Regions from separate parts of the Baekduia sp. Peel2402 genome, predicted to be linked through region 2. Evidence: riboswitches for the same ligand, from Rfam matches in the RefSeq annotation. Region 2 holds a riboswitch; each other region holds the start of a gene.
What was found. Region 2 has a riboswitch for S-adenosylmethionine ahead of thrC (threonine synthase). Riboswitches for the same ligand answer to the same signal wherever they lie in the genome.

Region 1 (3,266 bases), 2.0 Mb from region 2:
ATCGACGACCGCGAGCTCTTCGCCGCCCCAGAAGACGCGGGGCGTCAGCTCGGACCCGGTCGCCGCGACCGCGGTCGGCCAGGGCGCGACGTGGATGGGCGGCGGGGACGGCGACACGAGCTGCTCGGCCTCCACGAACTCCGCGCGGCCCGCGAAGATCTCGTCGTCCAGCAGCCCGGTCTGGCGCGCGACGACCGTGGCGCTCACCGCGGCGGCGGTCACGTTGGTCGCGGTGCGCGCCATGTCGGCGATCACCCCGATGGGGATCGTCGCCGCGACGAACTCCAGCGGCAGGTGCGCGGCCGACAGGACGGTGGCGGCCGCGACCGTCGCCGCGCCGGGCACACCGGCCGTGCCGACCGAGACGATCACGCCGAGGAACGCCAACACGATGTAGTCGGTCACCGAGTAGGAGATCCCGTAGGCGTTGATCCCCCAGACGGCGATCATGATCGGCCAGATCCCCGCGCAGCCCGGCATCCCGATCGTCGAGCCCAGCGGCGCCGTGAAGTGCGCGATCTCCGAGTGCACGCCGACCTGGCGCGTGAGCTGCCCGGTCGTCACCGGCAGCGTGCCGATGCTGCTCTGGGTGCTGAACGCGGTCAGCTGCGCCGGGAAGATCTTGCGGAAGAACGCCACCACCGGCACGCGCGCGAAGGCGCTCAGAAGCGCGCCGTTGAGCAGGTAGGCGTGGATGAAGCACGCGATCCAGACCAGCGCCAGCAGCCCGCCGAGCGACTTGAAGTCCTCGCCGAGGTTCGAGCTGCTGCCGACCATCGCGGCCGTCAGCGCGACGATCGCGTAGGGCGTGAGCCGGATGACGTAGCCGACCGCCTTGAAGATGACCAACTTGAGCGCCTCGGCGCCGGCGCCGAACAGCCGGACCTTGTCGCCCTCCTTCTCCAGCAGCGCCAGGTAGGCCACCGACAACGTGACCGCGATCAAGATGATGGGGATGATGTCGTTGGCGCTGAAGTTCTGAGCGATGTTGGTGGGGAAGAAGCCAACGACGACCTGCGCGAAGTCCTGGACCTGACCCTGGATCGCGTCGGTCGACTTCTCGCCGAGCTGGTGGTGGACGCCGTGGCCCGGACGGAACGCGAGCGCGAGGCCGAGCGCGAGCACGACCGCCAGCGCGTTGCTGAGCATCAGCCAGAAGATCGAGCGCAGGCCGATGCTGCGCAGCTTGGCCAGGCTGCCGAGCGACGTGATCGAGGAGACGATCGCGATCAGGATCAGCGGCGCCACCGTCGCCAACAGCACGTTGATGTAGATGTGGCCGATCGGGTCGATCGCCTCGACGTCCGTGCCGGCGAGCAGGCCGATCGGGACGCCGATCCCCAGCGCGAACAGCGCGATGAGGCTGAAGTTCAACTCGCGCTTGCGCAGCCACCAGATGGCGGCCCAGCTGACGAGCACCGCGCCCAACGGCGCCAGCTCCGACCAATTGACGTGCATCCTGCATCCTCCATATGGGGTCGTCCGGACCACGAGGGATCCGCGCTTGAAAGCGTGCATTCCGGCGGCACGCGAACCTGGTCCTCACCCGGGGCACCCCACCGCGGACGGGGGTTGCCGGCCAGCAAGCCGGGGCTTGGCACTGGCACTCATGACCGCGGCGGACAATAGCAAATTCCCACGGAATTCATAGGAAAGGTCTTTTTAGGCGTGTTCAACGCCTACTCGGACGCGCGAGGAGGGTGCGGTCCGAGCCGGTCTGTCAAGGGAAAGCCCGGCGCCGGCCCGGCGCCGGGCGTCAGAATGCCTGCGACCTCGCTCAGGAGCCTTCACCATGACCGATCACGCCATCTTCATTCCCGACGAGCACATGCGCCGCAAGCGCGACGCGTACTGGACCGACCTGGTCGGCGGTGTCACCGGGCGCTACAAGACCGCCCAGGTCCAGCGTCTGCTGGAAGGCCGAACGTTGCCGGAGGGGTCATCGATCGTCGATGTCGGCGCCGGCACCAGCGACCTGTCCAAGATGGTCGCCGAGTACGGCGACATCGACTCGATCGTCTGCCTCGACTACGACGACGACATCGTCCAGCGCAGCCGCGCCGCCGAGACCGACTCGCGGGTGCAGTGGCGCACCGGAGACGCCAGCGACCTCGCCGCCTACGGCAGCGACGTCGGCGCCGTCGGGTTCTTCGACATCCTCCACGAGGTGTACTCGTTCGTCGGCCGCTCGCCGCAGACCGGCGCGATCGACCACGCCGTCGGGCGCGCCGCCGTCGAGGACATCCTGCGCGCGGCGGCTACGGCGCTGGCACCCGGCGGCGTGATCCTGATCACCGACGACGTCCTCCCCGAGGAGGGCGACACGCCCGTTCGCGTGCGCACCAAGACGCCGGAGATCGCGGAGGTGCTGCACCGCATCGCCCGCGAGTACCCGTCCCGCCCGCTGGAGATCGCCTGGGAGGACGACGGCCGCACGTTCACGATCCCGGCGCGGACGTTCATCACGCTGCTGACCCAGTACAACAAGCCCAAGCAGGGCGACGAGGCGCGCTGGGCCGTGGAGCAGATGGAAGTCCACGAGTACATGTCGGCCTCGGAGTACCAGGCCTTCTTCGGCGACCTGGGCCTCACGGTGGCCGTCGACGTCGGAACGCCGCCCGAGGCCGGCGCGGAGTGGGCAGAAGACTTCGAGGTCCTCGACGGCCTGCCGGGCTTCCCCAACAAGCGCGTCGCGGTCCTCGCCGCCAAGTAGATCCGCCCGCGCTCCGCGCCGGGAGTTACCTAGGACTGGATGAAGGCCAACAGGTCGGCGTTGATCGTCGCCGCCTCGGTCGTCGGCATCCCGTGCGGGAAACCGGCGTAGGTCTTCAGCGTGCCGTTCTGGACCAGCTCGGCCGACAGCGGGCCCGAGTCGGCGTAGGGGACGACCTGGTCGTCGTCGCCGTGCATGACCAGGACCGGGACCGAGATCTTCTTGAGGTCCTCGGTGAAGTCGGTCTGCGAGAACGCGACGACGCCGTCGTAATGGGCCTTGGCGCCACCCATCATGCCCTGGCGCCACCAGTTGCCGATGATCGCGTCGTTGGGCTCGACGCCGTCGCGGTTGTAGCCGTAGAAGGCGGTCGACGGCAGCTCGCGGTAGAACGAGGACCGGTTGGTGGCGACCTGCTCCTGGATGCCGTCGAAGACCTCCTTGGGCAGCCCGCCCGGGTTGGCCTCGGTCTTGACCATGATCGGCGGGACCGCGCTGATCAGGACCGCCTTGGCGACGCGGCTCTCGCCGTGGCGCGCGATGTAGTGCGCGA
Region 2 (3,266 bases):
ACGTCGTCCTGGTCGCGCACTCAATGGGCGCCTTCAGCGCGCCGATCGCGGCGGCGGACGTTGACGTCGAGGCGTTGCTGCTCGTCGCGCCGATGATCCCGGCAACTGGCGAGTCGGTGAACGACTGGTGGACGACGACCGCCGAGGGCCGTCGCGACACGCCGCCGTTCGACGAGATCGAGAGCTTCTTCCACGACGTGCCGGAGCCGCTCGTCGCAGAGGCCTTAGCCCGCCCCGGCCAGGAGCAGTCCGACCGCCCGTGCGTGGAGCCGTGGCCGCTGGACGCCTGGCCGGACGTGCCGACCCGCGTCCTCGTCGCCCGCGACGACCGCGTCTTCCCCTATGCCTTCGCCCGCGACCTCGCCTACGAGCGCCTCGGCGTCAAGGCCGACACGATCGACACCGGCCACCTGCCGTCGCTGGCCAAGCCGCGCGAGCTGGCGGCCTGGCTGGACGCGGTGTCGTGAGGCGCGAGAGCGCTAGCGGCCGCCGGCGACAGCCGGCAGCACCTGGATCTCGCCGCCGTCCTTGACCGGCGTCGAGAGGCCGTCGCCGAAGCGGACGTCTTCGCCGTCGACGTAGACGTTGACGAAGCGGCGCAGGCCGCCGTCGCCGTCGGAGAGCGAGTCGCGGAGATCGGGGTGTGCTTCGTACAGCGCCTCGAGCGCGGCACCGACAGTCTCAGCGGTGACCTCGACCTTGGACGCGCCGCCGGCGGCGGCGCGCAGCTGGGTCGGGAGCTTGACGACGACGGCCATCAGGCGGTGGCCCCGGCAAGGACGGTGTTCTCGAAGGCCGAGAACTTCGGCTCGATCTCGTGCGCCTCGAAGGTGCCGCGGACGGCGTCGAGGGTCTTGAGGCCGTCACCCGTGATGACGAGCACGACGCGCTCCTCGGGGTCGATGTCGCCGCGGTCGGCGAGCTTGGCCAGCGTCGCGGTGGTGACGCCACCGGCGGTCTCGGTGAAGATGCCCGTCGTCTCGGCAAGCAGGCGGATGCCGGCCTTGATCTCCTCGTCGGTGACCGAGTCGATGCCGCCGCCGGAGTTGTTGGCCAACTCGACTGCGTAGGGGCCGTCGGCCGGGTTGCCGATCGCCAGCGACTTGGCGATGGTGTCCGGCTTGACCGGGCGGCAGACGTCGGTGCCCTCGGCGAACGCGGTGGCGACCGGCGAGCAGCCCAGCGCCTGGGCGCCGTTCATCGTGGGCGCGTCGCCCTCGATCAGGCCCAGCTCGCGCCATTCGTCAAAGCCCTTGGCGATCTTGGTGTACAACGACCCGGAGGCGATCGGCGCGACGACGCGGTCCGGCGTGCGGAAGCCGAGCTGCTCGGCGATCTCGTAGGCCAAGGTCTTGGAGCCCTCGGCGTAGTACGGGCGCATGTTGACGTTCACGAACGCCCACGACTCCTGCTCACCGCTGATCTCGGTGCAGAGGCGGTTGACGTCGTCGTAGTTGCCCTTGATCTTCACCAAGTTGGTGCCGTACACGCCGGTGGCGAGGATCTTCTGCTCCTCGAGGTCCGACGGGATGAAGACGTAGGACGGCATCCCGAGCGCGGCGGCCGCGGCGGCGACGGCGTTGGCGAGGTTGCCGGTGGAGGCGCAGGCCAGCGTGTCGAAGCCGAGCTCACGCGCGCGGGCGGCGGCGACGGAGACGACGCGGTCCTTGAAGGAGTGCGTGGGGTTGTGCGCGTCGTTCTTGACCCAGACCTCCTTGAGGCCCAGGCGCTCGGCCAGCCGGTCCGCGCGGACCAGCGGCGTGCAGCCCGCGGGCAGTCCCACGCGCGAGAGGATCTTGGCGGACGGACCCGGCTGGCCCTCGACCAGCGGCAGGAAGTCCACGTAGCGCCAGATGTTCTGCGGGCCGGAGGTGATCCGGCGACGGAGAGAGGCGACGTCGTCGGCCAGCGCGGTGTGGTCGTACTTGACCTCGAGCGGGCCGAAGCACTTGTGGCAGACGTACTGCGCGGTGAGCTCGTACTCGGTGCCGCACTCGCGACAGGCCAGGTTGGTGACAGCCATTCGGGAAACCCCAGTTCTTCGTCGTTGTGGTGTGTGACGAAGAAGTGGCTTCTACCGCCACACGTCTCCAGGAATTGGCACCTACCCGCGCATGCGCGGGGGTTGCCGGGGTTTCATCGGGCCGGTCCCTCCACCCCTCTGGACGTGTTCAGCTATGTGGTCGGAACGATAGCAGTAGGACTTGAGGTCGCAAGCCGTGGTCCGTGTACAACGATTCGTTGTACGCCCAGTACACTGCTTCTCATCGTGATCCCGTCCGTCGACGAGCCCCTAAGTCGTAATGCCGAGGCTGCCCCGCCCGCCTCTGCGTCGCGCTGCCCGCTCTCGCGCGGACGGCAGCGCCCACGCCGCTGAGCCTGACGTCCCCAACGTCGAGGTCGTCGAAGCCGAGGGCCTGCGCTGGATCAACATCGAGCGCCCCCGTGCGGTCGACCGCGCCTGGCTGGAAGAGCACTTCGACTTCCACCCGCTGGACTACGAGGACGTCTACTCGCGCAACCAGCGGCCGAAGGTCGACGAGTACCCCGACTACCTGTTCGTGGTCCTGCACTTCCCGGTCTACGACAAGCGCGTCAACCGGCTGAACGCCGCCGAGGTCGACATCTTCGTCGGCCCCGACTTCCTGATCACGCTCCCGAACGAGCCGCTGGCGCCGTTGCAGTACGTCTTCGACCGCTGCCGGACCAACGAGGACGTCCGCGAGGACATGTTCTCCAAGGGTGCCGGCTACTTGTTGTACAAGGTGGTCGACGCCTGCGTGGACGCGTCCTTCCCCATGCTGCGCAAGATGAGCCTCAAGCTCGAGCGCCTGGAGGAGGCGATCTTCGACGAGGAGGCCAACCGCGAAGTTGTCCGTGATCTCTCCAACGCCAAGCAGGAGATCATCAACTTCCGCAAGATCGTCCGGCCGCAGCGCACGGCGCTGAAGGACCTAGAGCGCACCAAGCGCTACGTCACCGGCGAGTTGGACATCTACTTCGACGACATCAACGACGCGTCCGAACGCGTCTGGGACATGTTGGAGAACTTCAAGGAGGTGATCGAGGGCCTCGAGACCACCAACGAGTCCGTGCTCTCCCACCGCCTGAACGACTCGATCCGCGTGCTGACAGCGTTCAGCGTGATCATGCTGCCGCTGACGCTGATCGCGTCGGTCCTGGGCATGAACGTCGGCGTCCCGGGCGAAGGCTCGGTGCACGCGTTCTGGATCACGATCGTCGTCATGTTGTCGGTGTTGACCGGC
Region 3 (3,266 bases), 970 kb from region 2:
GGCACCTGCACGGTCCAGGAGGCGGCGCAGGCCAAGTACTGGACGACGGACCTGCTCTCCGAGGTCTCCGACGCCTGCGTCCAGCTCTTCGGCGGCTACGGCTACACCACGGAGTACAAGATCTCCGAGATCTGGGCCGACGCTCGCGTCAACCGCATCTACGCCGGCACGAACGAGATCATGAAGGAGCTCGTCGGCCGCTCGATGGGCCTGTAGGACCCTCGCTTACGACCGCACGCTGACATCCGGGGCTTCAAAATCCCGGATGTCGGCCGAACAGCGTGAGGGATGGCACGACGTGACGAGGGCTTCACGCTGATCGAGCTGCTGGTGGTGATCCTGATCATCGGGATCTTGGCCGCGATTGCGCTGCCGAACCTGACCTCCCAGCAGAAGAAGGCGACGGGCGCGGACGCAAAGCAGACCGCGGCGATCGCGCTGCGCGCGATGGAGGTCTACGCGACCGACAACAACGGCAGCTACGCGGGCGCCACGACGGCGTCGCTGGTCGTCGCGCAGCCCGCGCTCAAGCAGGTCAACACCGAGAGCCGCCTGCTCGTGTCCGGCACGAGCTCGTCTAACCCGGAGGCGACGAGCTTCGTCGTCGGCGTGCGGGCCAAGGGCGCCAACGGCGCCTGGTTCGCGTTCTACCGCGACGGCACCGGCGTCCAGCGCCTCTGCTCGCCGGGCGGCGCGTCCGGTTGCAGCGCCGCGATCCCGGGCGTGTCGTTCCCGGGCTACGGCTCCGTCGGCTCCTGGTAGCACGCGGCGCCCGAGGCCCGGCGGGCAAGTTGTAGGGTTTCCTGCCTGCCTTCCCTGCTGCTCGTCCGCCACGCCCAGGCGTCCTTCGGCGCCGCCGACTACGACGTCCTCTCTGAGCGCGGCGTGGAGCAGGCGGCCGTGCTCGCGAGCGACTTCGCCCGGCGTGGTGTCGCGCCCGCCCGCGTGATCACCGGCGACCTGCGCCGCCAGCGCGACACGCTCGCGCCGCTGGGCCTCTCAACGACCGTCGACCCGCGCTGGGACGAGTACGACTCCGACGGCATCCTGTCGGCGCACTCGACCAGCGCCGCGCGCGAGCACCGCGGGCCCGGCGACGACGACACGCCCGCGCTGACCTCACGCCAGTTCCAGGAGATCCTGGAAGAGGCGCTGCTCGGCTGGATCGCGGCGGGCGCCGACGGCCCGGCGCGGGAGAGCTGGCCGGCGTTCGCCACGCGCGTCGAGGGCGCTCTGCACGACGCGGCCGACGGCCTGGGCACGGGGGAGACCGCGGTCGTCTGCACCTCGGGCGGCGTGCTGGCCGCGATCATGGTCGCGCTGCTCGGCGTGGCGCCGGAGGCGTTCGTGCGCTTCAACCGCGTGACGGTCAACACGGGGATCTCGCGCGTGGCGGTCGGCCGCGCGGGCCTGACGCTCGTGTCGTTCAACGAGCATGCCCACCTCGACGGCGAGCTGCTGACCTACCGCTGACCCGTCGCGCATCGCTTGTCCACCGTCTCGGTGCAGATGCGCTATTCTCCGTCTCGGTCAAGAGCGCCAGCGTCAAGCCCCGGCTCGCTGGCCGGCAACCCCCGTCCGCGGTGGGGTGCCCCGGGTGAGGACCAGGTTCGCGCGCCGCGATGGACGGCGCGCTTGCAAGCGCGGATCCCTCACAGGGTCCCGGACAAGACCCGAGATGGAGAAGACGATGAGCTTGATCGACGTGGCCACGGAGCCGCTGCTGCCGGTGCTCGGCGCCGACCTGCGCGTGCCGCTGGCCGACGGCCGCAGTGCGCGCTACGTCAACCTCGACTACGCGGCGACGGCGCCCGCGCTGGCGTGCGTCGCCGAGCGCGTCAACGCGGTCCTGCCCTACGCGGGCAGCGTGCACCGCGGATCCGGCGTGCCGTCGCGCGTGGCGAGCGGGTTGTATGAGAACGCGCGCGAGAGCGTGGGGCAGCGCCTGGGTGCGCGCGCCGACGACCACGTGATCTTCACGCGTAACACGACCGACGCCACCAACTTGCTCGCCGCGTGCGTGCCGGCGGGCCGCGGCGACGTCGTCACGCTCGACGTCGAGCACCACGCCAACCTGCTGCCGTGGCGCCGCGCGGCGTGCGGGACGCGCGTCGTGGCGCACGCGCCGACGCTGGCCGAGACGCTGGTGCGGGTGGAGGACGCGTTGGGCGCCGCGCCCGCCGCGCTGCTGGCGATCACCGGCGCGTCGAACGTGACCGGCGAGGTGCTGCCGCTCGAGGAGATCGTGGCGATCGCGCGCCGCCACGGCACGCGCGTGTTCGTGGACGCCGCGCAGCTCGCGCCGCACCGCGCGATCGACCTCGCCGAGTCCGGCGTCGACTACCTCGCGTTGTCAGGGCACAAGGCCTACGCACCGTACGGGGCGGGCGTGTTGGTCGGCCGCGCCGACTGGCTGGACGCGGCGCCGCCGTACCTCGCGGGTGGCGGCGCCGTGGTCGAGGTGACGGTCGACGACGTCGCCTGGGCCGACGGACCGCGCCGCCACGAGGCGGGCACGCCGAACCTCGCCGGCGCGGTCGCGCTGGCCGCGGCGCTCGACGCGCTCGCGGAGCTCCCGCTCGCCGACCACGAGGCCGCGCTGCGCCGGACGTTGTTGGAGGGGTTGGGCGCGATCGCAGGCGTGACGACGCTTTCGATCTGGTCCGACACGCCGGACGCCATCGGCACCGTCGCCTTCACCGTCGAGGGCTACGCGCCCGGCCTCGTCGGCGCCTACCTCTCCGCCGAGCACGGCATCGGCCTGCGCGACGGCCGTTTCTGCGCGCACCCGCTGCTCGCGCGCTTCGGCCTCCCGGACGGCGCGGTGCGCGCCTCCTTCGGCCTCGGCTCCCGCCACGCCGACGCCGAGCGCCTCATCGCCGCGATCGAGAAGCTCGTCACCGACGGCCCGGCCAACACCTACAACCAGACCTCGGAGGGCTGGCTGCCGGCCGACGACCGCCGCGACCTCACCACCTGGCTCGGCGCGGACGTCTCCCGCGCGAAGGCGTCGCCCTGCGAGCGCCGCCGCCACGCGGTGTAGCGGCGGCGCGCGCGCTCAGCCCGGCACCGAGATCTGCAGGTGGCAGAGCGCCGAGAGCGCGGCGGTGAGCTTCGCGTCGCCCGCGCCGACGAGCGGCTGGCCGGTGAGCGGCGCCGTGGTGCCTGCGCCCGCGCTGGCGCCGCTGCCGTCACCGGTGGCCGCGGCGGCGTTGGCGGCGGCCTGCTGGGTCTGCGCGGTGGAGGCCTCGAACGGCGTCGTCGTC

Region 1: another riboswitch for S-adenosylmethionine. It lies ahead of ACT01A_RS19050 (dicarboxylate/amino acid:cation symporter); the one in region 2 lies ahead of thrC (threonine synthase).
Region 3: another riboswitch for S-adenosylmethionine. It lies ahead of ACT01A_RS24295 (aminotransferase class V-fold PLP-dependent enzyme); the one in region 2 lies ahead of thrC (threonine synthase).

Annotation. Positions count from the first base shown of each region.
Region 1 is NZ_CP199582.1:3,902,144-3,905,409, reverse strand. It holds gene ACT01A_RS19050 (dicarboxylate/amino acid:cation symporter) at 1-1,458, opposite strand, end outside; SAM riboswitch class IV at 1,496-1,615, opposite strand; gene ACT01A_RS19045 (methyltransferase domain-containing protein) at 1,793-2,713, shown strand; gene ACT01A_RS19040 (alpha/beta fold hydrolase) at 2,743-3,266, opposite strand, start outside.
Region 2 is NZ_CP199582.1:414,788-418,053, forward strand. It holds gene ACT01A_RS02105 (alpha/beta fold hydrolase) at 1-467, shown strand, start outside; gene ACT01A_RS02110 (ubiquitin-like small modifier protein 1) at 480-758, opposite strand; gene thrC (threonine synthase) at 758-2,023, opposite strand; SAM riboswitch class I at 2,082-2,172, opposite strand; gene ACT01A_RS02120 (magnesium transporter CorA family protein) at 2,304-3,266, shown strand, end outside.
Region 3 is NZ_CP199582.1:4,963,565-4,966,830, forward strand. It holds gene ACT01A_RS24280 (acyl-CoA dehydrogenase family protein) at 1-216, shown strand, start outside; gene ACT01A_RS24285 (prepilin-type N-terminal cleavage/methylation domain-containing protein) at 289-762, shown strand; gene ACT01A_RS24290 (histidine phosphatase family protein) at 820-1,473, shown strand; SAM riboswitch class IV at 1,529-1,650, shown strand; gene ACT01A_RS24295 (aminotransferase class V-fold PLP-dependent enzyme) at 1,730-3,043, shown strand; gene ACT01A_RS24300 (Coagulation factor 5/8 type domain-containing protein) at 3,059-3,266, opposite strand, start outside.